Regions from separate parts of the Allobosea sp. 10L422 genome, predicted to be linked through region 1. Evidence: predicted binding sites of a transcription regulator. Region 1 holds the regulator's gene; each other region holds the start of a gene.
The links. The regulator PhoB, encoded in region 1, activates phosphate uptake and scavenging genes when phosphate is short. The targets are predictions, from matches to a motif close to TGTCATNNANCTGTCAT.
Positions count from the first base shown of each region.

Region 2: AC1DEZ_RS08885 (ExeM/NucH family extracellular endonuclease) is a predicted target of PhoB. The motif match lies at 6,408-6,424, and genes of this name have one in related genera.
Region 3: AC1DEZ_RS06545 (BtaA family protein) is a predicted target of PhoB. The motif match lies at 4,494-4,510, and genes of this name have one in related genera.

Region 1 is NZ_JBFTJI010000009.1:86,274-94,248, reverse strand. It holds gene AC1DEZ_RS18210 (LysR family transcriptional regulator) at 1-286, shown strand, start outside; gene AC1DEZ_RS18205 (SpoIIAA family protein) at 341-727, shown strand; gene AC1DEZ_RS18200 (DUF3175 domain-containing protein) at 744-1,028, shown strand; partial or broken gene AC1DEZ_RS18195 (hypothetical protein) at 1,072-1,271, opposite strand; gene AC1DEZ_RS18190 (hypothetical protein) at 1,284-1,463, opposite strand; gene phoB (phosphate regulon transcriptional regulator PhoB) at 1,571-2,269, opposite strand; gene phoU (phosphate signaling complex protein PhoU) at 2,281-3,000, opposite strand; gene pstB (phosphate ABC transporter ATP-binding protein PstB) at 3,208-4,014, opposite strand; gene pstA (phosphate ABC transporter permease PstA) at 4,054-4,938, opposite strand; gene pstC (phosphate ABC transporter permease subunit PstC) at 4,956-5,930, opposite strand; gene pstS (phosphate ABC transporter substrate-binding protein PstS) at 6,112-7,137, opposite strand; gene AC1DEZ_RS18155 (ATP-binding protein) at 7,259-7,975, opposite strand, start outside.
Region 2 is NZ_JBFTJI010000003.1:137,350-145,324, forward strand. It holds gene AC1DEZ_RS08885 (ExeM/NucH family extracellular endonuclease) at 1-6,131, opposite strand, end outside; gene AC1DEZ_RS08890 (Zn-dependent hydrolase) at 7,027-7,975, shown strand, end outside.
Region 3 is NZ_JBFTJI010000002.1:461,750-469,724, reverse strand. It holds gene AC1DEZ_RS06565 (AsmA family protein) at 1-73, opposite strand, end outside; gene AC1DEZ_RS06560 (FAD-binding oxidoreductase) at 210-1,649, opposite strand; gene AC1DEZ_RS06555 (thioesterase family protein) at 1,854-2,420, shown strand; gene AC1DEZ_RS06550 (class I SAM-dependent methyltransferase) at 2,515-3,186, opposite strand; gene AC1DEZ_RS06545 (BtaA family protein) at 3,183-4,448, opposite strand; gene msrB (peptide-methionine (R)-S-oxide reductase MsrB) at 4,653-5,084, shown strand; gene AC1DEZ_RS06535 (acyl-CoA dehydrogenase family protein) at 5,172-6,818, opposite strand; gene AC1DEZ_RS06530 (ATP-dependent helicase) at 6,934-7,975, shown strand, end outside.

The DNA of each region.
Region 1 (7,975 bases):
CGCGGTGCCTGAGCATACTGTGCGCTACGGCTACTATTCCGTCATCATCAGCGCCGCCGTGGCGGGGTTGGGGGTCGCGCTGACGCCGCGCTGTTACGTGGCGGACGAGTTGGCCTCGGGCGCGCTCGTCAACCCGCTCGGACTCGGCTTCACCAGCGCGACGGGCTGCTGGCTCATCCGCCCGTTGGGCCAGCCGCAACGCCCCGGCCTCGATGAATTCGTCGGCTGGCTACGCTCCGAAGCCGCGCGGTTCGATGCCGCCACCCGTGGATCCTCAGCCGCCTGATCATCGCGCGAAACTTCCGCTCTTGCCCCGCGTTGTCTGGATCAAGGAGGAGTCATGTTAACGATCCTGCCCGCCCCGGACCATGTCGGCGCCTACCGCCTGTCGCAGACGCTGACCAGCGACGATCTCGACGGGATCATGGCCGATATCGACGCGAAGCTCGCACGACACGAGAAAGTCGGCATCCTCGCCGACCTTACCGATTTCACCGATATGACCTTGGCTGCCGCCTGGAAGGATGCGCGCTACAGCCTAGGCAAGCTGTGGGAGCTGCAACGCTTCCCGCGTGAGGCGGTGATCACCGACAGGGGCTGGCTTGCCGCCTTCGTCGACCTGCTCAATCCGGCGATCCCCTTCGTGACTGTTCGCACCTTCAAGCCGGAGGAGTACGAGACCGCATTGACCTGGGCCGGCGACATCGAGGGCGGACCAAACGCCTGACCGACAGGAGGACGCCATGCTCGTCCACAAGCACAGATGGTCGGCCGATATCACCAGCCGGAGCAACGCGCTCGATTTCGAGAAAGCCGTGTTCACGCGTGGCGATCCGCGCCAGATCGCGCGCTCGCTGAAGCGGTCGGCCGAGCACAGCCGCCGGCGCAAATCGGGCCCCTATCGCTCGGCGATGTCGATGCTCACCTTCTACATCAACCGTGCCGGCCGGAAACTGCCGGCCGAGCGCCGCAGGACTCTGGAAGCGGCCAAGCACAGCTTGCGCCGCCTCTTCCACCGAGAGGGCTGAAGCGCCTGCCGTCACCCTTCAGGATCAACCTGAAGGCCGGTTCTCATGGCGCCCTGCCTCCCTTGCGCGCCGGATCATGCGAGTGGTGGCTGACAAGTTCGCCGCCGCCACCCGAAACGCGAGCGTGCCGCCGGTTGTCATCGGCAGGTGGTTTGCGGATGTCCGGCGGCTTCTTCGCGTTCTCATGGGATGAGCCGGGTCGCCGTGCCGGATGGTCTGCGGCGCCTTGGTCGAGGTCGACATTCGGCAACCTCTTCAACGATCCTGCTGCAGACCCTGATGGGTCGTGTTGATGCGGGTATTGCCCTGCTGGCCCTGCTGATCAGGCTGGCTCGGTCGGCGCTCGCCACCTCTGGCGCTGCGCAGATCGCGCTCGGCATGATCCGGCTCGCCCGGACCCTTGTCGCTTCGATTGGCCGGCGGGATGGGCGGCATCTTGCTCACGGCGACCTCCTCTGGCTCGCGTTGATTTTCACGATCAACGCGAGCGTGCGGGCAAGGTTCACGGCAAGTTGCGATGAAGAGCAGAGCTGCAGCGCCGCTCAGCTGCGCGCAAAGGTTTCGTCGAAGGCGTAACCGGCGCCGCGGACTGTCCGCAGCGGATCCTTGGTATTGGCCGGCGTGATCGCCTTGCGCAGCCGGCCCACATGAACGTCGACGGTGCGCTCATCGATATAGACGTCGCGGCCCCAGACGGCGTCGAGAAGCTGGGCGCGCGAATAGACGCGGCCGGGCGCCTGCATCAAGAACTCGAGCAGCCGGAACTCAGTCGGGCCGAGATGCAGCTCGCTGCCGGCACGGCGGACGCGCCGCGTCGTGCGGTCAAGTTCCAGATCCCCGGCGGCGAGCAGCCCCGCGACATGGCCCGGCTTGGCGCGGCGCAGCAGCGCCTGTATGCGCGCGATCAGCTCGGGCAGCGAAAAGGGCTTCACCACATAATCGTCCGCGCCAGTCGCGAGCCCGCGCACGCGTTCGGTCTCCTCGCCGCGCGCCGTCAGCATGATGATCGGCACGCGTTCGGTGTCGCGCCGCGAACGCAAGCGGCGGCAGAGTTCGATGCCAGAAAGGCCCGGCAGCATCCAGTCGAGCAGCACGAGATCAGGCGTGTGGTCGCGCAGATGCAGTTCGGCGTCATCCCCGCGCGCGACGCTGTCGACCTCGAAACCCTCGGCCTCGAGATTGTAGCGCAGCAGCAGGGTTAGCGGCTCCTCGTCCTCGACGATCAGGATGCGTGCGGCCATGATGATCTACTTCAGTTCCCGGTGATCGCCTCGACCTCGATATTGGTCGTGTCGAGCTTCGGCCGGTTCACGTCGAGCGAGTCGCCGGTGATGAGATAGTGAATCGTCTCGGCGATGTTGGTGGTGTGGTCGCCGATGCGCTCGATGTTCTTCGCGCAGAACAGGAGATGCGTGCAGAAGGTGATGTTGCGCGGATCCTCCATCATATAGGTCAGGAGCTCGCGGAACAGCGAGGTGTAGAGCGCATCGATCTCGTCGTCGCGGCGCCAGACGTCGAGCGCCTTCTGCTCGTTGCCGGCAGCGTAGGCGTCGAGAACGTCCTTGAGCTGCGCCTGCACCAGGCGGCTGATGTGCTCGAGCCCGACCACGGCGCGGTGCGGCGGCTGGAACTGGCCGGCGATGGCGACGGCGCGCTTGGCGATGTTCTTGGCGAGATCGCCGACGCGCTCGATATCGGCGGCGATGCGGATCGCCGAAATCAGCTCGCGCAGGTCGTTGGCGAGCGGCTGGCGCCGGGCGATGGTCAGTACCGCCTTTTCCTCGACGTCCCGCTGGAGGTTGTCGAGGCGCTGGTCGGCCGTGATGATCTTCTGGGCAAGGCCGGTGTCCCGGCGCACCAGCGCCACGGTCGAATCGCCGAGCATGCGCTCGGCCATGCCGCCCATTTCGGCGAGGCTGCGGCGGATGCCTTCGAGATCGGTATCGTAGGAGCGGACGATGTGGTCGGTCATGGGCGGCGTGTCCTCTAGATCATTAGCGCCGGTGCAGCGTCGTCGTTTTCAGGTCGGCATGCTCGACCCTCAGCCCTCATCCTCAGGAGCAAGCGAAGCTTGCGTCTCGAAGGATGCTCCGGTTGGTTCCGGAGCCTCCTGGACCATCCTTCGAGACGCCGCTCGCGCGGCTCCTCAGGATGAGGGCTGCTGGTTTGAAACCGGTCTTCAGCCGAACCGGCCGGTGACGTAGTCCTGCGTCTGCTTCTTGGCAGGGTTCATGAAGATGGTGTTGGTCGGCGCGAATTCGACGACCTCGCCCAGATACATGAAGGCGGTATACTGCGAGATGCGGGCCGCCTGCTGCATGTTGTGCGTGACGATGGCGATGGTGAAGTCGCTCTTCAGCTGCTCCAGCAGATCCTCGATCTTGCCGGTCGAGATCGGGTCGAGCGCCGAGGTCGGCTCGTCGAACAGGATCACTTCAGGCTTCTGCGCGATGGTGCGCGCGATGCACAGGCGCTGCTGCTGGCCGCCGGAGAGACCCATGCCGGAGCTCTTCAGCTTGTCCTTGACCTCGTCCCAGAGCGCGGCGCGGCGCAGAGCGCCTTCGACGCGGTCGTCGAGCTCGGACTTCGGCGGCTTCTCGTAGAGGCGGATGCCGAAGGCGACGTTGTCGTAGATCGACATCGGGAACGGCGTCGGCTTCTGGAACACCATGCCGACGCGCGAGCGCAGCTCGTTCACATCGACATCGTTCGAGATGATGTTGCGCCCGTCGAGCATGATCTCGCCGGTGGCCTTCTGCTCCGGATAGAGCGAGTAGATCCGGTTGAAGATGCGCAGCAGGGTCGACTTGCCGCAGCCCGACGGGCCGATCAGCGCGGTGACGTGCCGGTCGCGGAAATCGAGATTGATGTTCTTCAGCGCCTTGTGCTCGCCGTAGTAGAAATCGAGGTTCTTCACCGCGATCCGGACGGGCGCCTCGGCATCGAGCGTCTGCGGGGAGAGTTCAAGGGTCGAAAGCATCGACATGGTCCTCAAGGTCGGACGCGACCGGGTTGGATTCAAGTCTTATTTGCCGCCGGCGACAAAGCGGCGGGCAATGATCGAGAGCAGCAGGATCGAGACCGTGATGATCAGCGATCCCGCCCAGGCCAGTTGCTGCCAGTTCTCATAGGGAGCGGAGGCGAACTGGTAGATGGTGACGGGCAGGTTCGAGACGCCGCCGACCAAGGTCGGCGAGAACCAGAAATTGTTGTTCAGCGCGGTGAAGATCAGCGGCGCGGTCTCGCCGGCGATACGGGCGAGAGCCAGCAGGATACCGGTCACCATGCCGGCCTTGGCGGCGCGCCAGGTCACCGAGGTGATGACGACCGACGGCGGGGCGCCGAGGGCCGAGCCGGCTTCGCGCAGCGGGCCGGGCACGAGGTTCAGCATGTCCTCGGTGGTGCGCACGATGACCGGGATCGCGATGATGCCGAGCGCGACGCCGCCGGCCCAGCCGGAATAGCCGCGGAAGGGCTCGACCAGGATCACATAGACGAACAGACCGATCAGGATCGACGGTGCCGACAGCAGGATGTCGTTGATGAAGCGGATCAGGTTCGCGAGCTTCGAGCCCTTGCCGTATTCGGCAAGCCAGGTGCCGGCGAGCACGCCGACCGGGGTCGCTACCGCGATCCCGAGAAAGGTCAGCACCACCGAGCCGACGATGGCGTTGGCGAGGCCGCCGCCCTGCGAGCCGGGGCCCGGCGTGACTTCTGTGAAGGTCGCGAGCGAGAGCCCGCCGATGCCCTTCACCAGCAGCATGCCGAGAATCCAGAACAGCACGAAGATGGCGCAGAAGGTGAAGCCCGTGGCGATGATCTTCATCAGCCGGTCGGCTGTGCGGCGGGACTGGCGCACGCGCCCCCAGGGGGTGTGGGGCAGTTCGCGCGGCGTGGAAGCGGTCGTCATGCTCATCTCTCAGGACCTCAGTAGCGCTTCACCCGGGCGACCAGGAGCCGCGCGATGACGAGGACGACGAAGGTGACGAAGAACAGGATGCAGCCCAGCGCGATCAGCGAGTTGAGCTGCAGGCCCATCGCCTCGTTGAACTCGTTGGCGATGCGCGAGGCGATGGTCGAGCCGGGATCGAGGATCGAGGCCGACAGGCGGTTGGCGTTGCCGACGACGAAGGTGACGGCCATCGTCTCGCCGAGGGCGCGGCCGAGGCCGAGCATGATCGCGCCGATGATCGAGACGCCGGCCTGCGGCACCAGCACATGGCGCACGACCTCCCAGGTCGTGGCGCCGATGCCATAGGCGCTCTCGCGCAGGACGGAGGGGATCTGCTCCAGCATGTCGCGGGTGATCGAGGCAATGAAGGGCACGATCATGAAGGCGAGGATGATGCCGGCCGTGAAGATACCGAGACCCGAAGGGGAGCGGGAGTAGAGGACGGTGCCGACGATCGGAATGCCCTCGACGAGGTTCGAGAGCGGGATCTGCACATAGGCCGCGAAGAGCGGCACGAAGACGAACAGGCCCCACATGCCGTAGATGATCGAGGGCACCGCAGCGAGCAGCTCGATCGCGGTGGCGACCGGCTTCTTGAACCAGCCCGGCGCCAGCTGGGTCAGGTAGACCGCGATGCCGAGCGAGAGCGGCACGCCGATCACCAGCGCAATCAGGGCCGTCGAGAGCGTGCCGACGATCGCCGGCCAGGCGCCGTACTGCTCGTTCTGCGTATCCCAGACGCTGGAGGTGATGAAGCCGAGGCCGAACTCGCGGAAGGCCGGCCAGCCGCCGATGATCATCGAGATCATGATACCGGCGAGCAGCACCAGCACGAGCAGCGCCGCGGCGAAGCTCGCATTGCGGAAGAAGAGGTCGAACCCCGCCTTCGGCGCCTTGCGGACGACCGGCCTTGCGCCGGGAACGTTCGTCATATCGGTTGCTGCGGTCATCCGCGGGGGCTCCGGTCTCGTTGCCGGGATTGCCATGGCCGGTCACCCGTCCCGATCAATCCCAGCCCTCATCCTGAGGAGCATCCTGCGGGAGGGCCAGCTGGGGCCGCCCCTCAGGATGAGGGCTTGAAGAGAGCGGCAAGGCGGGACTGGCCCGCCTCGCCTTGTCAGTTGGCAGCGATCAAAAGATCGGCTTGCCGGCGGTGTCGGTCACGCCCTTCCAGGCGCTGCGGACCTGATCCTTCACATTCGACGGCAGGGCGACGTAGTCGAGCTCGCTCGCCAGCTTGTCGCCGTTCTTGTAGGCCCAGTCGAAGAACTTCATCGCGGCCTGCACCTCTTCCGGCTTCTCCGGCTTGGCATGGACCAGGATGAACGTCGCCGAAGTGATCGGCCAGGCATCCGCGCCCTTCTGGTTGTTGAGCGAGATGCCGAAGCCCGGCTGCTCCTGCCAGTTGGCGTTGGCGGCGGCAGCCTGGAAGGCCTTCTCCTCGGGAGCCGGGAAGTTGCCGTCGGCGTTCTTCACCAGGGCGTGGGCAAGCTTGTTCTGCTTGGCATAGGCGTATTCGACATAGCCGATCGAGTTGGCGACCTGCTTGACCGAGGCGGAGACGCCCTCATTGCCCTTGCCGCCGATGCCGACCGGCCACTGGACCGACTGGTTGGCGCCGATCTTGGCTTTCCAGTCAGCCGAAACCTTGGAGAGGTAGTCGGTGAAGACGAAGGTCGTGCCCGAGCCGTCGGAACGGTAGACCGGGTTGATGTTGGCATCCGGCAGGGTGACGCCGGCGTTGAGCGCGACGATCTTCGGGTCGTTCCACTTCTTGATGTCGCCCAGATAGATCTGCGCAATGATCTCGCCCGAGAGCTTGAGCTTGCCCGGCTCGACGCCGGCGATGTTCACGGCCGGCACGACGCCGCCCATCACGGTCGGGAACTGGATCAGGCCGTCCTTGGTCAGGTCCTCGCCCTTGAGCGGGGCGTCGGTCGCGCCGAAAGCGACGGTCTTGGCCTTGATCTGGCGGATACCGCCGCCCGAGCCGATCGACTGGTAGTTGAGGCCCGTGCCGGTGTCCTTCTTGTAGGCCTCGGCCCACTTCGAATAGATCGGGAAGGGGAAGGTCGCGCCGGCGCCGGTGATGTCGGCAGCCTGGGCGGAACCGGCAATCCCGGCGGCCACGGCCGCCAGAACGAGAATCTTGCGCATGGAGATGTCCTCTCTAGGTCGCTGTTTACAGCGCCCCTGTCAGAACACTTCCTATATGACGGCCGGATGACATGACGTCATGAAAACTGTCACAAAGCGTTGAGGCGGCGTTTCAGCCGCCTCAACGCCGGGCCTCGAAGCGCGGCAGGATCGCCTTGAAGGTCGCCCCCTCGCCCGGCTTGCTTTCGATCGTGAGCCTGCCGCGATGACGCAGAACGATGTGCTTGACGATCGCCAGCCCCAGGCCCGTGCCGCCCGCTTCCCGGCTCGCGGCGGTGTCGACGCGGTAGAAGCGCTCCGTCAGGCGCGGCAGATGCTCCGGCGCAATCCCCGGCCCGTCGTCACGAACATAGAAGCCGGCTTCGTCCTCGCCCGCCTCGACGGCAATCTTCACCTCGCCGCCCTGCTTGCCATATTTGATGGCGTTCTCGACAAGGTTCTCCATCAGCCGCAGCAATTCGTCGCGGTCGCCAGGGACCAGCAGCGGCTCGCGCGGCGTGGTGAGCGTCAGCGTGACCTCGCGCTCGCGCCCCATCAACGTCAGCGAGTCGACGATTTCACGCGCGATCCCGGCAAGATCGACCGGTGTGTCCGGCGCCACATGCGCGCGCTGCTCGATGCGCGAGAGCGAGAGGAGATCGTCGACGAGGCGCGCCATGCGCAGCCCCTGCTCGCGCATGATGCCGAGAAAGCGCTCGCGCGCCCGCTCGTCGTTGCGCGCCGGCCCCTGCAGCGTCTCGACGAAGCCGAGCAGAGAAGCGAGTGGCGTGCGCAGCTCATGGCTGGCATTGGCGACGAAATCGACGCGCATGCGCTCGATCACCCTCTGCTCGCTGAG
Region 2 (7,975 bases), on a different contig from region 1:
CCCTTGAGGGTCAGGGTGGTGTCGCCATCGATCGAGATGACGGTGTCGGCGCCGATCTGCGCGGCGGCGTCCATGGCGGTATCGAAATCGGCGAAGACCCCGATCGAGAATTCCAGCACGTCGGCGCTGGAGCCGGACGTCCGGAAGTCGGTGATCGTGTCCTTGCCGAAGCCGGCCGCGAAGACGAAGGCGTCGTGCCCGGAGCCGCCGGTCAGGATGTCGTCACCCGCGCCGCCCACGACACGGTCGTCGCCGGAGCCCGCGTCGATCACATCGTTGCCGGCGCCGCCGAGAACGAGGTCGTTGCCGGAGCCTGCATCGATCAGATCGTTGCCTTCCCCGCCATCGACATTGTCGTTGCCGGAGCCCGCCGTGATCGTATCGTTGCCGATGCCGCCGAAGACCTGATCGTCGCCCGAGCCGCCGTCGAGAAGGTCGTCGCCCGCGCCGCCCCAGAGCTTGTCGTTGCCGGCACCGCCCTTGAGGTTGTCATTGCCGGCACCGCCGTCGAAGGCGTCGTCGCCATTGCCGCCGGTGACATTGTCGTTGCCCGCGCCGAAGAGCAGCTTCTCGATGTTGCTGAAGCTGTCATTGCCGATGCCGGCGCCCGAGATCTTGCCCGCAGCGAAATTGACCGTGACCGGGCCCGTCGCCGCCGAGAGATCGAGCGTATCGAAGCCTTCGCCACCGTCGATGACGTCGTCGCCGAGACCGGCGAGGATGATGTCGTCGCCCGCGCCGCCCTGGAGCACGTCATGGCCGGCGCCGCCGTCGAGCAGGTCGTTGCCGGCGCCGCCCTTCAGTACGTCGTCGCCGAAGCCGCCGAGCAGGTGGTTGTCCGCAGCGTCGCCGATCAGGATGTCGTTGCCGGAACCGCCGATGACGGTCTCGATCGAGACGAGCTCGTCCTCGCCGGTCGCATCGCCCGAGGCCATGCCACTTGCGAGATCGACCACGACGCCAGCAGCGTCGCCGGAGAAGTCGGCCGTGTCGATACCAGCGCCGCCGTCGAGAAGGTCGTCGCCCGCCCCGCCGCTCAGCACGTCGTTGCCGACACCGCCGAACAATGCGTCGTCGCCGGCGCCGCCCTTGAGGAGGTCGTCGCCCTCGTCGCCGGACAGCGTATCGTCGCCTTCGCCGCCATCGATGGCGTCATTGCCGCCGCGGCCCGACACCTCGTCGTCCCCGAGGCCGGCAAGGATGACCTCGCCCCACGACATGCCGACGAGCAAGTCGTCGCCGTCGGTGCCGACCGGCAGCTCCGCGGCATCGACCAGCACCGTGTCCTGGCGGACATTCAGGTTCTGGATGCGCTGGTCGAGCTCCATCGGCGTGTCGGCGACGTCGTAGGCCGTCTCCTTGGTGGCGTGGAATTCCTGCATGTATTCGGCGAAGGCCTGCTGCTCGCCGAGCAGGGTCGAGCCGGCGGGCGTGTTGGCCGCCACGACGGCAGCGGCGGTGAAGTCGAGCGCCTCGTCGACCGGGCCGGAGAGGCCGCCATCCGCCAGCAGATAGCGGAAGTTCTCGCCATTGGCCTTCATCGGGTAGCTGTCGCCGCCATTGGCGAGGAAGCTCAGCGTCACCATCGTGATCTTGGCGGGCGCGCCCGGCTGCAGCACGCCGTCATCGTAAAGGGCGATCGTGGTGCCGTCCTCCGCGATCAACGCGATATCGGAGACGCGGCTGCCGGCCGGCAGGTCCGGGTCGTAGGAGAAGGCGATGCCGCCGATCTGCGGGAAGCGCCCCTGGTTGCCGAGGAGCCCGACGCCGTGCTCGAGAATGACCTTGAGGCCCTGGGCAGTGGTGTCGAAGGCCATCAGCTTGTTGTCGAAGCGCAGCGAGTTCTCGATGTCGAGCTGCGAGACGCCGCCCTCGGCCTTGCCGGTCGCGGCATTGGCCGGCGGCGCCAGCTTGTCGACCTGGCCGGTGACCGGATCCGGGGCCGAGAAGGTGCCGATCTGCGAGCGCACGCCGCCGCCGTTCTTGACCGACACGACGAAGGCCGGGCTCTCCGCACCGAGCGCATCGCGCAGCGCGTCGGCATTGGCATCGGCCGAGAGGCTGCCGAGGTTGGTCTCCTGGTTGCGGATGAGCGCGCGCTCGCCCTCCAGATAGACGTCGGTGTAGCCGTGGACGGTGCCGTCCTTGACGTTGATGACGGACTGGACCGCATCGGTCACATCCCGCACCTTGTCGCCCTTGGTGCCTTCCGCGAAGGCGGTGTTCTCGAGATTGCCGACGGTGGTGCCCCAGGCTTCGGCGACATTCGCATCGGTCGACGCATAGGCGCCGTTGATCGCGGTCTTCCCCGCGAGATTGTCGACGATGATGTTGCCCTGGGCGTCGAAATCGACCACAAGCCGGCCGAGATAGGAGTATTCGCCGTCGGTGTTGACGATCAGCGTCGGCTTGCCGTCGGCACCGGCGGTGACGATCGGATACGGCCCGTCGAATTCGGCGCTGTGGCCCGGGAAGTTCTCGGCCACGTCGTCGGCATCGCCCAGCCGGGTATGGGAGCCAGCCGCCAGGATGATGTCGACGCCGCGCAGCTTGGTCGCGAGCAGCTGCTCGTACTCAAGCTGCTGCAGATGCGACTGCACGATGATCTTGTTGATGCCTTCAGCGATCATCTCGTCGATGATCGGCTGCAGCTGGCTCGCCAGCAGGTCCATGTCGTCGACCTCGGCGCCATCGCCGGGGAAGCCCTTGACCTCGGTGCCGGTCGGCGAGGAGATGCGCTCGAGGATCTGGGTGGTCGCGCCGATCAGGCCGATCTTCTCGCCGCCCTTGGTGATGATGGCGGCCGGCGCGATGCGCCCGTTCAGCGTGTCGACGTCCGGCGTCGGCGTCGCGCCGTTGCCGACCGTGTTGGTGTAGCGCGGGTTGAGGTCGGCATCGGCCGAGAAGTCGAGGTTCGACGACAGATAGGCGAAGTCAGCGCCCTTCCAGCCGGCGACCGAGCCTGCGGTGATCGCGTCGCGCAGCACCTTCGAGCCGAGGTCGAAGTCATGGTTGCCGATCGTCGAGGCGTCGATGCCGATCGCGTTCATGATGGCGATGTCGGCCGCGGCGATCGGCTGGTTGACGCCGGCGGCGATGGTCGATCCGGTAGCCGCGTTGATCGCCGCGCGCACGGACGGATCGGTCCCGGCGGCGATGAACGGACCCGGCAGGAAGTTGTCGCCGCCCGAGAGCGTCAGCGTATTGGCGAAATCGTCGTCGAAAGCATCGACCAGAGCGGCGAGGTTCTTGGCGGTCTGGCCGGCGAGAAGGCCGGCTTCACCGTCGGAGAAATGCAGGAGCTGGAGCGTGAAGGCGGTCGTAGACACGGGGTTCTCCGTCAGATCAAGCCCGACGATGATCGGGTCGTGATCGGATACGCGGGCGATCACCTCGGAATTGAAGATCGAGGGATCGCGCTCATTGGTGATGAGATCGGCATTGAAATTGAGCTGGTAGTCGACCGCATCGGCCTCGTCGGCGTTGATGTGCCAGTCGGCGACGCCGGTGACCTGGGCCGAGAGGCTGCCATTGGTCAGGACATGGTCGAGCGAGCCGGTCTGGCCGTCGAAGACGTAGCTGTAGCCGTCGGCGCCGTGATCGGTGAAGCCGGCGTTCAGCAGCACGTCGATCGGGTCTTCCTTCGCGTAGGCGTTGAGGTCGCCGAGGACGAGTACGTCCTGGTCGTGCGAGCCGGTCGGATCGGTGCCGAGCCATTCGACCAGCGCCTTGGCGGCAAGCTCGCGCTGGCTGTTCCAGCCACCGTTGCCGTCCTTGATGTCAGCATCCTCACCGGTGCCGGAGCCGCCCTTCGACTTGAAGTGGTTGACCACCGCGGTGAATTCACCGCCGCTGGCGAGTTCCTCGAAGGTCACGGCCACCGCCGCGCGGCTGGTGTTCTCGCCGTTGAAGATGCGGCCGAGCGTGCTCTGGCCCAGAAGCTCGGACGAAACGTCGCTGTCGTCGAGGATCGCGACGTGGGTGTCGATGGAGACGCGCACCGAAGTGACGTCGTAGATGAAGCCGACCGCAATGGCGTCGCCGCCGACGAAGTTCTGGCCCGGACGCACCCAGTCGAACTTGAAGGAGCCGGAGACGCTGTTGAGCTGGTCGACGAGATGGTCGATGGCGTTGCCGCTCGCCCCCTCGATAAAGTTGTTCTCCAACTCCATCAGGCCGAGCACGTCGGCATCGAGCGACAGGATCGTGTTGACCAGCTTGGCGGTCTGCCGGTCGAACTCTGCTTGCGTCTCGGCGCCGCGCGGCTCGAAGCCGTTCGTTGTGAGCTGGCCGTTGTCGAGCGTGGTGAAGTAGTTGAGCACGTTGAAGCTCGCGACCTTCAGCGTGCCGCCGACATCCGGATAGCTCGTCGGCCGCGGATTGGCCGAGACCACGTCGTTGATGCCCGGCCCGTTCTGGACCGCGTGCACGCGGAACTGGTTGAAGTCGTAGTCGAGCACGCCGGTGAGACCGGTGATGGTGTCGCCCATGCGCGGCGCGGTGGTGGCGTTGTAGTCGCCATCGACCACGGTGTTGTCGAGATTGGGGTTCGAGACGCTGCGGCCGTCGTCGAAGATGACCGAGCGCGAGGCGATGTCGCGCAGATGCGCGTCGTAGCCGGAAACGCTGGCATCGTGATCGACGGTGTAGGAGTTCGGGCGCTCACCCTGGGTCAGGCGGATTTCGCCGAACTGGTCGAGATTGAACTGCTCGGTGATGGCGAGCGTCTCGGTGAAGCGGACAAGCATGCCCTCGTAGCGCTCGAGATCGGCGACATAAGTGCCGTTCGAGGCGGTCTGCACGCCGACGCTCGGCAGGTCGATCTCGACCGCCATGCTGTTCACGTCGGCCACCGCGCCGGCCTGGACGATCGCGACGGTGGAGGCGTTGAGCTCGGTATTGCCGAAATTCTCGGCGACCACGCCGGTGACGCTGACCTTGTCACCGATCTTCACATCGACGCCGAGGCTGGCATAGGACACGAAGATGCCTTCGGAGGTCAGGGCGTTGCCGTCGGAGTCGCCAGCCTCCTCCTGCAGCCAGAAGCCGCCGAGATTGCGGGCGCCGTCGGCGTCGCTGTTCTGGAAGTCGCCGACGACGATGGCCTCGACCGTGACGGTCTTGCCCACCATCGTGCTGCCGAGGCCGGTGCCTTGCACGGCACTGATCAGGGTGATCGGGGTGCCGTCGTTGTTGACGATCGTCGCGCTCGCCGATTGGGAGGAGGTACCCAGCGTCGCGGTGATCGAGAAGCTCTCGTCGGGCTCCGCCACGGCGTCGTCGATCGTCGCTACGCTGAAGCTTGCAGTGGTCTGGCCGGCAAGGACCGTGACCGCGGCAGGAACGCTGCCGATGTCGCCGGTCGCGCCCGACACGGCGAGGTTGACGACGGTATCGGTGGCCGCGGCCTGGCTCAGCGTGACCGTGAAGAGGAAGCTCTGGCCCTCAGGCTTGGAGGCCGCGTCGACCGTGACCGAGGAGACCGAGACCGCGCCGCCGCCCGCCACGGTGAAGGACTGCGCCGAGAACGGCACGTCCGGGGCGGTGCCATCGTTGCTCTGGTCGCCGGTAGCGTCCTGGCTGACCCAGTTCGAGGCCGTGTTGATCGCCGCGCGATAGGAATCGAAGGAGGCGCCACCGCTGCGCGCGCCGTTGAAGGCGGCGATGTCGGTGTCGTCATCGAGCGTGCTCAGGTCGAGCGCATCCGCGCCCGCGGTCAGGCCGGTATTGGTCAGCACGCCGTTGGCGCTGTTGAAGCCGCCATTGGCGATAGCCGTGATGAAGTTCGGCGCCGAGGCCGAGCCCTGATAGGCGTAGATCGTCTCGTCCGCCGCGCCGATGCCACGGTTGGTGCCGCGTCCGGCCACGGATGCGGCCGCGGTGCCGGTGCTCGCCGAGATCGTCCCGGCGCCGATATTGTCGATGCGCACGATCGTGCCGGCTGCGACGCCCGCGGAGGTCCAGCTGAACGCTCCCTCATTGGTGTCCGCGAAGGCCGAGCCGTTCCACTCGTTATCCTCGAAGATGATGGTCTCGCCGGCCGGAATTTCCGTGAGCGCCACGAATGCGATGTTGTCATTGCCGTCGGCATTGAAACCGACGAACGCAATCGAACCTTTACTGAGCGCCATGGCTGAAATCCCTGTTCCCGATCCGGGGTTTGACGTGGAGGCGAAGGGCGGCGTCGGGCACAATCCGCCCCGCCGCGCTCGGCATTGATCGTTACGGATTGCCCGTGCTCCCGCAGGAGCCCGGGCGATTGCGGGCGATGTTCAGACGAAGTCGATCGAACCGGAGCACGTCACGGGCAGATCCTTTTTAGCCAGCACATCGAAACCCCGGCCGCCGCCAACCGGGTGGCCGGCCCGCATAAGGCGAGCCGGATGCGGGCTTTTGACCCGCCCAAGATGACGGTTGTTTAACGCTTCATTAACGAAACAAATTAATTCGAGAATTGAATCGAAATTCAATGCGCCATGTCGACGTCATTTCAAGAAATGAACGATTGAATGGACATTTGTTCCCGGAAAATTGCATCGAGAAAGGACGTGAAATTTATTCAAAGCCACAGATATAGCGAGATACGCGCGGCAACAGCGAAATATTACTTATCTAAACTTAAATTCAACGCGGAAGACACCAAGGTCAAACGCCATAGTCCCGGCAACGCCGCAATGCCGGTCATCCGGTATCGACGCCAAGCTATGACAGGCTCGCGGCACACACGAATCCATTCTGGCAACGGGGGGCATGGGCATTTTCGATGGGTCAGGCTCCGATGGCTTCACCGGCCTCCAACGCGAAGCTGCGGCAACGGAGCTGCCAAAAACCGGCTTCGAATGATCCCGCAAGCGGGCGCTTAGGTCATCTCGGTCGGCACCCAATGGCAAGCATAGGCAATATCTATTTGCCCGCACGGCCGTATCGCTGAATCCTTGTGCCGTTGCCGGCGGCCGTCAGATCCGGATGCCACGGCGCTTCATCCCGTTGTTCGCCTCCGCCGTCGCGGCGGGCGAGGAGATCGCCATGCCCGGCACCGACAAGCTTCGCATCGATATCGAGCGCTTCTGGAGCACGATCGAACGCTCCGCCGAGATCGGCCCCGGCCGCCCCGGCGGCCTGTCGCGCCTCGCCCTCGGCGATGCGGACAAGCAGATGCGCGACCAGTTCGTCGCCTGGTGCCGCGAGGCGGGTCTCGCGATTCGCGTCGATGGCATGGGCAATATTTTCGCGCGCCGCGCCGGAACCGACGACACCCTCCCGCCCGTCGTAATGGGCAGCCATCTCGACACGCAGATCAATGGTGGCCGCTTCGACGGCATCGCCGGTGTTCTCGGCGGGCTGGAGGTCTGCCGGACGCTGGATGCGCTCGGCCACCGCACGCGCAGGCCGATGGAGATCGTCAACTGGACGAATGAGGAAGGCGCCCGCTTCTCGCCGCCGATGGTCGGCTCCGGCTGCTTCGTGGGCGCTTACGCATTGGACTGGGCGCAGGGGCGCCGCGACGATGACGGCAAGTCGATCGGCGAAGAGTTGGAGCGGATCGGCTATCGCGGCGAGATGGAGGCCCAGCCGCAGGCCTTCGATGCCTATTTCGAGTTCCATATCGAGCAAGGCTACTATCTCGACCGCGACGGCATGCAGGTCGGCGTCGTGACCGGCGGCTTCCCGAGCACCGGCATGCTGGTGGAATTCAAGGGCGAGACCGCCCATACCGGCCCCTGGCCGATGGAGCGGCGGCGCAATGCGCTTCTCGCCGGCGCACGCCTTCTGGTCGAGACGGACGAGATCGGCTGGGCCTATGCCGGCGGCGGCGGCAAGGCCACTGCGGCAAGGCTCGTCGCCTGGCCGAACAAGCCGGGCATCCTCTCCGACTGGGCGCAGGCCGTCTGCGACGTCCGCCATCCCGATCCGGAAACCTCCGAGGTCATGGCCGAGCGCGTCCGCCGCGCCGTCGGCGAGTCCGCCGCCCGCG
Region 3 (7,975 bases), on a different contig from region 1:
AGCCGGGGCCAATCAGGGCCGCCAGCAGCGCCAATACCAGCAGGCCGGCCAGAACTGTCAGGCTTTCACGCAACGTCCGCTTTCTGTCCCTGTCGCCATGGTGTAGCGGCACCGGTCCAAAACCGGCGTCCGCCCGCGATCATGCCGGCAAGTCGCGGCAGGATCGCGACATTTCGCGAAGGGCGCCCGCAGCGCAAGCCGCGCCGATGTCACAGGACGACGATTTTTCCGGGATTGAGGATGTTCTGCGGATCGAGCCCACGCTTCAGCGTCCGCATTACCGCGAGTGCCTCCGCCCCGTGCTCCTGCTCGAGATACTTCATCTTCTTCTGGCCGACACCGTGTTCACCCGTGCAGGTTCCGCCCATGGCCAGCGCACGCTTCACCAGCCGGTCGATGAAGGTCTGGGCCCGCTCGACCTCGGCCTTGTCGTTAAGATCGACCAGCGGTTGCGTGTGGAAATTGCCGTCGCCGACATGGCCCGCGATCGGCGCGATCAGCCCGGAGGCCTCGATGTCGCGCTTGGTCTCCTCGACGCATTCGGCCAGCTGCGAGATCGGCACGCAGACATCGGTCGCGACCGAGTCGAAGCCGGGCCGCAGCGCCTTCGCCGCCCAATAGGCGTCATGGCGCGCCTGCCAGAGCTTGGAGCGGTCCTCCGCCTTGGTCGCCCATTCGAAGGGCCCGCCGCCATATTCCGCCGCGATCTCGCCGAAGCGCTGGGACTGCTCGGCAACGCCCGCTTCCGTTCCGTGGAACTCGACGAAGAGCATCGTCGTCTCCGGCAGGCCGAGCTTGGCATGCAGGTTGACGCCGCGGATCATCACGTCGTCGAGCAGCTCGATGCGCGCCACCGGCAAGCCGGTCTGGATGGTCAGGATCGTCGCATCGCAGGCGGCCTTCACCGAGGGGAAGGGGCAGACGCCGGCGGCGATCGCCTCGGGGATGCCATGCAGCTTTAGCGTGACCTCGGTGATGATGCCGAGCGTGCCTTCCGAGCCGACGAGCAGGCGGGTGAGATCGTAGCCGGCCGAGGTCTTGCGGGCGCGCGTCGAGGTCTTGACGATCGAGCCATCGGCCATCACCGCCTTCAGCGCCAGCACATTGTCCTTCATCGTGCCGTAGCGGACCGCATTGGTGCCGGAAGCGCGCGTCGCGGCCATGCCGCCGATCGAGGCATCGGCGCCCGGATCGATCGGGAACATCAGGCCCTGGTCGCGCAGATGCTCGTTGAGCTCCTTGCGGGTGACGCCGGCCTCGACCACCACGTCGAGATCCTCGGCGTGCACGGCGATGATGCGCTTCATCTGCGACATGTCGATGCAGACGCCACCGAAGGGCGCGTTGACATGCCCCTCCAGCGAGGTGCCGGTGCCGAAGGCAATGACCGGCACGCCATGCGCCGCGCAGAGCTTCACGATCTCGGAAACCTCTTCCGTGTTTTGCGGGAAAATCACCGCATCCGGCGGCTGATTGGGTATCCAGGTCAGGGTATGGCCGTGCTGCTGGCGCACCGCGAGGCTGATGACGAGCCGGTTTCCGAAGCGCGCGGCCAGCGCCTGGGTCACGGCTGCAATGGCATCGGGCGATGGCGGCAGCACTGCGGCGGAGGCAGGGCTGTCATGAGGGGCGGCAGCGGGCAGGCTCATTGTCAAGATCCGATTTTGGCGCTTAGACTTGGAACAGATCGGTTTCGCAATTGGTTACGGTCCGACATCATCCTGACCATCGCGGCCGGGGCGAGGTGCTGACGCTGATTGCGAACGATGCATACTAGATCATGGGACGACGAAATGGGCAGCCGCAATAATGCGACGGGCCCTTGAACGAGGCGCCTGACAGGGAGGGCGATCATGGCACACGATACACGCGCTCCGGCGCTCTTCTTCTCGCCCTTCGTCTCTTCGGCGATGCGGGTCGAGCCGCAATGGATCGACTACAACGGCCATCTCAACATGGCCTACTATCATGTCCTGTTCGACCGTGCGGTGGACGAAGTCTTCTCTCTTGTCGGCCTGACGCGGGACTATGTCGAGACACGCCACGCCTCGACCTTCACCGCGGAATGCCACATCCTCTACAAGCGTGAGCTGACCGATGGCGACCTCGTCCGCGTCACCGCCCAGCTCATCAGCTTCGACGACAAGCGCCTGCACTACTATCTCGAGATGCGCCACGCCCATGAAGGCTGGCTCGCCGCGACCAGCGAGAACCTGTCGCTGCACGTCGACATGGTCCATCGCAGGGTCACGCCCTTCCCTGCCGACATCCTCGCGAATCTTGCTTTGATGAAGGCAGCCCACAGCATGATGCCGCCGCCGGCTACGATCGGTCGCATCATCGGCATGCCGAAGAAGTCGGCGATCCGCGTCGATGAGGCGAAGGAAGTGCGCGAGCCCGAGGTCGAGACGCGGCACTGAGACTATTTTGCCGTCATGGTCGGGCTTGGCCCGACCATCTCTGAAACCAGCGCCTTCTTGTCAGGAGGTGCTCGGGTCAAGCCCGAGCATGACGCTAAGCTCCGCGCCTTCCCACCACCGCATGCATCGCATAGCCACGATACGGCGCGCCGAGCCGGCAGTCGGCCCCCGCCGCTTCCGCTAGCGCCCGCACCGTCTCCGGCAGATCCTCGCGTGGCGTGACATGGAACAGGGCGAGCCAGCGCAGCAGCACGGCCTTGAAGCTCGCCGGCAGCCCGCTCTGATCGCCGAAATCGACGATATGCAAAGAGCCGCCCATGTTGAGGCGGCGCAGCGCCTCCGCGACGACACCCTGCCAGGGCGGGATCATCGACAGCGCATAGGAGATCACGATCCGGTCGAAGCCCTGAAGGCCGAACAGTGCCTGCGGGTCGAAGCCGGTGGCATCAGCCTCGGCTAGCTGGATCCGATCGTCCAGCTCCGCCCGCGCCACCGCAGTGCGCGCCGTCGCCAGCATCTCGCTGGAGACGTCGAGCCCGTAGCAGGCGCTGGACGGGTAGCGCCGCGCGATCTGGATGAGGTTGCGCCCGGTGCCGCAGCCGATCTCCAGGACGGTGGCGCCGGGAGGCGGCTGCAACCCATCGATCAGCTGGTCACGGCCGAGCAGATAGAACTTCCGGCTGGCGTCGTAGATGTGCCGCTGATGCCGATAGATCCGGTCCATCAACCCGGCGGGCGAGCCGCCCGGCGCCTCGGCGGCGCTCACCGGACCTGCCCCTTCAGCACATAGAGGTGGAAGCCGCCATAGATCGCCGAGCGGTCCTGCCGGCAGAGATCGCGGCTGCGCTCCTCCTCGTAATGCCACTGGTCGAGGATCGCAGCGGGTATCCGGCCGGGCAGCAGCCGCTCYTCGGCSGCCGTSCGGAAGATCACCCGCGCGCCCGGCCGGGCGGTGCGCGTGATCTGCGACCACAGCGCCGTCAGATCGGCGTCGTTCATCCAATCCTGCGCATCGAGCAGCACATAGGCATCGCAACTCTCGGCCGGCTGCTGCTCCAGCAAGGCGGTGACCGCGCTCTGGTGATAGGAGACGTTCGCAGCGCGCTCCTTCACCGCCGCGAAATATTGCGGCTGCAGATAGGGCGGAAACGCCGCGTCGGCCCCCTCGCCATAGCGTCGGCCGAAAGCCTGCTGGGCGAAGTAGTTGTCCTTCAGATCGAAATCGCAGGCCAGACGCTCCAGCCGCAGCTTCAGCGCGCCGAGAATGCCCTCCTCGCCATCGGCCGCCAGCGCCTTGTACTGCGCCGGCGGGATGCCGAGCCCATAGAGCGAGGCCGGCTGGCGCACCAGCCACCGCACCAGCTTGCGCTCGAACACCGGCGCGAGATGCTGCTCGTAGAGCGCCCGCTGTTCGGCTAGGTCACGCGCTGCCAGCATCGTCAGCGGATTGCCGCCCAGCGCCCGCGCCAGCACATGGCCCGTGCCGATGAAGCGGCCGAGCAGGCCGTAGCGATAGAAGCCCTTGGCGAAGAGGTTGATCCGGCGCCGTCCATTGAGGCCCAGCCCCTCCCAGTAGCCGCGCGAGACGGCGTCGAGATGATCAGCGATCTCGCGATCGTAGACGCCGACATTCTCGCGCGCATTTGCCTGGCCGAAGAAGCGCAGGAAGTCCTCCTGCCGCTCCAACCGCGCCAGAGCCGCGAGCTTCAGCCGGCCGAGCGCGATYTGSGCGSCGTTGAGATCGACAGCGCTGACACGGATCGGCGCGGCCGTGAGATAGGAAAGGATGTTGCAGGAGCCCGACGCGATCGCCACGACATGGTCCTCGGCCTTGAGCTGCAGCGCCGCCATGTCGACCACCGGGTCTTCCCAGATCTGCGGATAGACCAGTCCGGAGAAGGCGCGGGCGAACAGCCATTCCAGCATGCCCGCTTTGGACAGCGTCTTGCTGCGCCGGACGGCCAGTCCCAGGCCCGAGCTCGTCATGCGGCGGGCCGCGCGCGCCGTTTGCGTCGCCTGTTGCGTCACCGGTTTTCCTCCCTTTGCGGGTGGCGGGCCTGCTAGAGGAGTCGCGTGACGGTCCGGTGACGGAGCCTCGGCCCTTGCCGCGGCGTCGTGAAACCGCCGGTAATCTGTGGGGCTGAAATCCGGCGCCTGAGACGCCATATTGGCGGCACGAAAGCCGATGAGGCGCCCCGCCACCCCGCTGACAAGGAGATCGCAATGGGTCTGATGAGCATGTTCGGCGAGCCGAAGAAGCAGGACGAGACTTTCCCCTTCCAGCTGACCGACGCGCAGTGGCGCGAGCGGCTGACGCCGGAGCAGTATCAGGTCCTGCGTGGCCACGGCACGGAGCGTGCGGGTTCTTGCGCACTCAACTACGAGAAGCGCGCCGGCACCTTCTCCTGCGCCGGCTGCGGCCAGAAGCTGTTCAAGTCGGGCAAGAAGTTCGAGAGCGGCACGGGCTGGCCGAGTTTCGACCAGCCGCTGGAGGGCGCCGTCGGCGCCTCGGAGGATTTCAGCTACGGCATGCACCGTGTCGAGGCGCATTGCGCCAATTGCGGCGGCCATCTCGGCCACGTCTTCCCCGACGGCCCGCCGCCCACCGGCCTGCGCTACTGCATTAACGGCGTGGCGATGAATTTCGAGCCGGAAGCGGCTTGATCCCGCCGTGATGCTCGGGCTTGCCCCGAGCATCTCACGACGGAAAGGCGATAAAGAGATGCCCGGGTCAAGCCCGGGCATGACGCCTCACGCAACGGGCACCGCCCGTCGCGCCAGCACTCCGGCATCCACCGCCGGCGGCAGATCGCCGAACTGCCCCGACCAGCCATCCCCAAGCCGCGTGGCAATGAACGCGTCCGCCACCGCAGAGGGCGCAAACTGCAACAGCAACGAGCCCTGCAACATGAGCGCCAAGCGCTCGGTGAGACGCCGCGCCTGCCCCTCATTGCGCATCATCCCGGGCAATTCGCCTTCCAAACGCCTCAGCGCCGCATCGTAGCGCTTGTCCGAGCCCGCAGCCACCATCAGCTCAGCCCTCAGCACGTCGATCGCCCCCTGCTCCCGCGCCAGCGAGCGCAGCACGTCCAGGCAGATGACATTGCCCGAGCCTTCCCAGATCGCGTTCAGCGGCGCCTCGCGATAGAGCCGCGCCATCGGGTTGTCCTCGATGAAGCCGTTGCCGCCATGGCACTCCAGCGCCTCGGTGACGACGGCAGGCGTCCGCCGCGTGATCCAGTATTTCGCGATCGGCGCGCCCACCCGCGCCAGCAGCCGCTCACTCTCCGATGCCTCCTGTCGATCCAGCGCCGCGAAAAGCCGGAAGGCGAGCCAGGCCGCGGCCTCAGCCTCGATCGCGATATCGGCCAGCACGTTCTGCATGATCGGCTGGTCGATCAGCGCCTTCTGGAATGCCCTCCGGTGCTGCGCGTGATGCGCCGCCAGCGAGACCGCCATCCGCATCAGCCCGGAGGAGGCGGCGGCAATGTCCAGCCGTGAATTGTGATTCATCGACAGTCCGGTGCGGATCCCGCGCCCCGGCTCCCCGATCAGATGGCCGATGGCGCCCCTGAACTCCACCTCGGAGGAGGCATTCGAGCGGTTTCCGACCTTGTCCTTGAGTCGCTGGATCGCGACGCCGTTGCGCGATCCGTCCAGCTGCCAGCCCGGCACGACGAAGCACGAGATCCCCTCGGCCTTCCGCGCCAGCGTCAGGAAGACGTCGGAATGCGGCACCGAGAAGAACCATTTCCGGCCATGGAGCGAATAGGTGCCGTCGCGATTGTCTTCGGCATATGTCTGCGTCTGACGCAGATCCGAGCCGCCTTGCGTCTCCGTCATCGCCGTGCCGACGGTCGCGCCGGTCTTGAGAGGCGCCGGCCCCTGCCGCGGATCGTAGCGATTGGAGGTGACGAGGTGGCCCCACTGCTCCCAGAGTGCCGCGTCCTGCTTCAGCACCGGCACGGCGGCATAGGTCATGCTGATCGGGCAGCAGATCCCGCTCTCGGCGCCGTACCAGAGATACTGCAAGGCGGCGCGGGCCACCTGCGCGCCGGGCTCCGGCCGGTTCCAGGCGAGCGCATGCGTCTCCTGCCCGATAGCAAGCCCCATCAGCTCGTGCCAGGCGGGATGGAAGGCGATCTCGTCGATGCGGTTGCCGAAGCGGTCGAAGGCCCTCAGTTCGGGCGTGTAGCGATTGGCGAGATAGGCCAGCTCCTGCACCCTTGCCGAGCCGACTGTCCGCCCGGCGTCATGCAAGCGGTCTCGCGCCCAATCGGCCCCGAACGCCGAGACGATGGCCGGCAGCACCGGATCGGCGGCGAAGGCATCGTATTCGGCCAGCACCGGCACCTGATTGGTGACCTCCCAGCGCCCTTCCCCGCTCTGCTCCGCCATTGCTGCCACCTCCCTGTGGAACGGGATATAAAATGATCCCTCCGGCAGGGCGCAATCCTGACACGAGCGCCCTATATTCGCCGGAGAACGAATCACGCACGAGCACACTGGTCCCTTGTCCGAGACTGACCCCTTTTCCGCTCCCCTGCCCCGCCCTGGAGGCCTCGCCGCGCGTGCCGCAGCGCAGCCGGCGGCCGGCTATCTTACGGGGCTGAACCCGGAGCAGCGCCAGGCGGTCGAGGCGACGGAAGGCCCCGTGTTGGTGCTGGCCGGCGCCGGCACCGGCAAAACCCGCGTGCTCACCACCCGCATCGGCCACCTGATTTCGACCAGCCGCGCCTACCCTTCCCAGATCCTCGCCGTCACCTTCACCAACAAGGCGGCGCGCGAGATGAAGGAGCGCGTCGCCCATCTCGTCGGACCGGTCGCCGAGGGCATGCCCTGGCTCGGCACCTTCCACTCGATCTCGGCCAAGCTGCTGCGCCGCCACGCCGAACTGCTCGACCTGCGCAGCGACTTCACCATTCTCGACACCGACGACCAGATCCGCCTGATGAAGCAGGTGATTCAGGCCGAGGGCATCGACGAGAAGCGCTGGCCCGGCCGCATGCTGGCGGGCTTCATCGATAGCTGGAAGAATCGCGGCCTCAGCCCCAAGGACGTGCCGCCCGGCGAGGCCGCCGTCTTCGCCAACGGCAAGGGCGGCAAGCTCTATGCTGCCTATCAGGAGCGGCTGAAGGCGCTGAACGCCGTTGATTTCGGCGACCTGCTGCTGCACTGCCTGACGCTGTTCCGCGACTATCCTGACGTGCTCCAGACCTATCACGATCGCTTCCGCTACATCCTCGTCGACGAGTACCAGGACACCAACACGGCGCAGTATCTCTGGCTTCGGCTTCTTGCCCAAGGACGCCGCAACATCTGCTGCGTCGGCGACGACGACCAGTCGATCTATGGCTGGCGCGGTGCCGAGGTCGACAACATCCTGCGCTTCGAGCACGATTTTCCTGGGGCGACCGTGATCCGGCTGGAGCGCAACTACCGCTCCACCGGCCATATCCTCGCCACCGCCTCCAAGCTGATCGCCCGCAACGAAGGCCGCCTCGGCAAGACGCTGCGCACCGAGGATGCGCTCGGCGAGAAGGTCACCATCACCG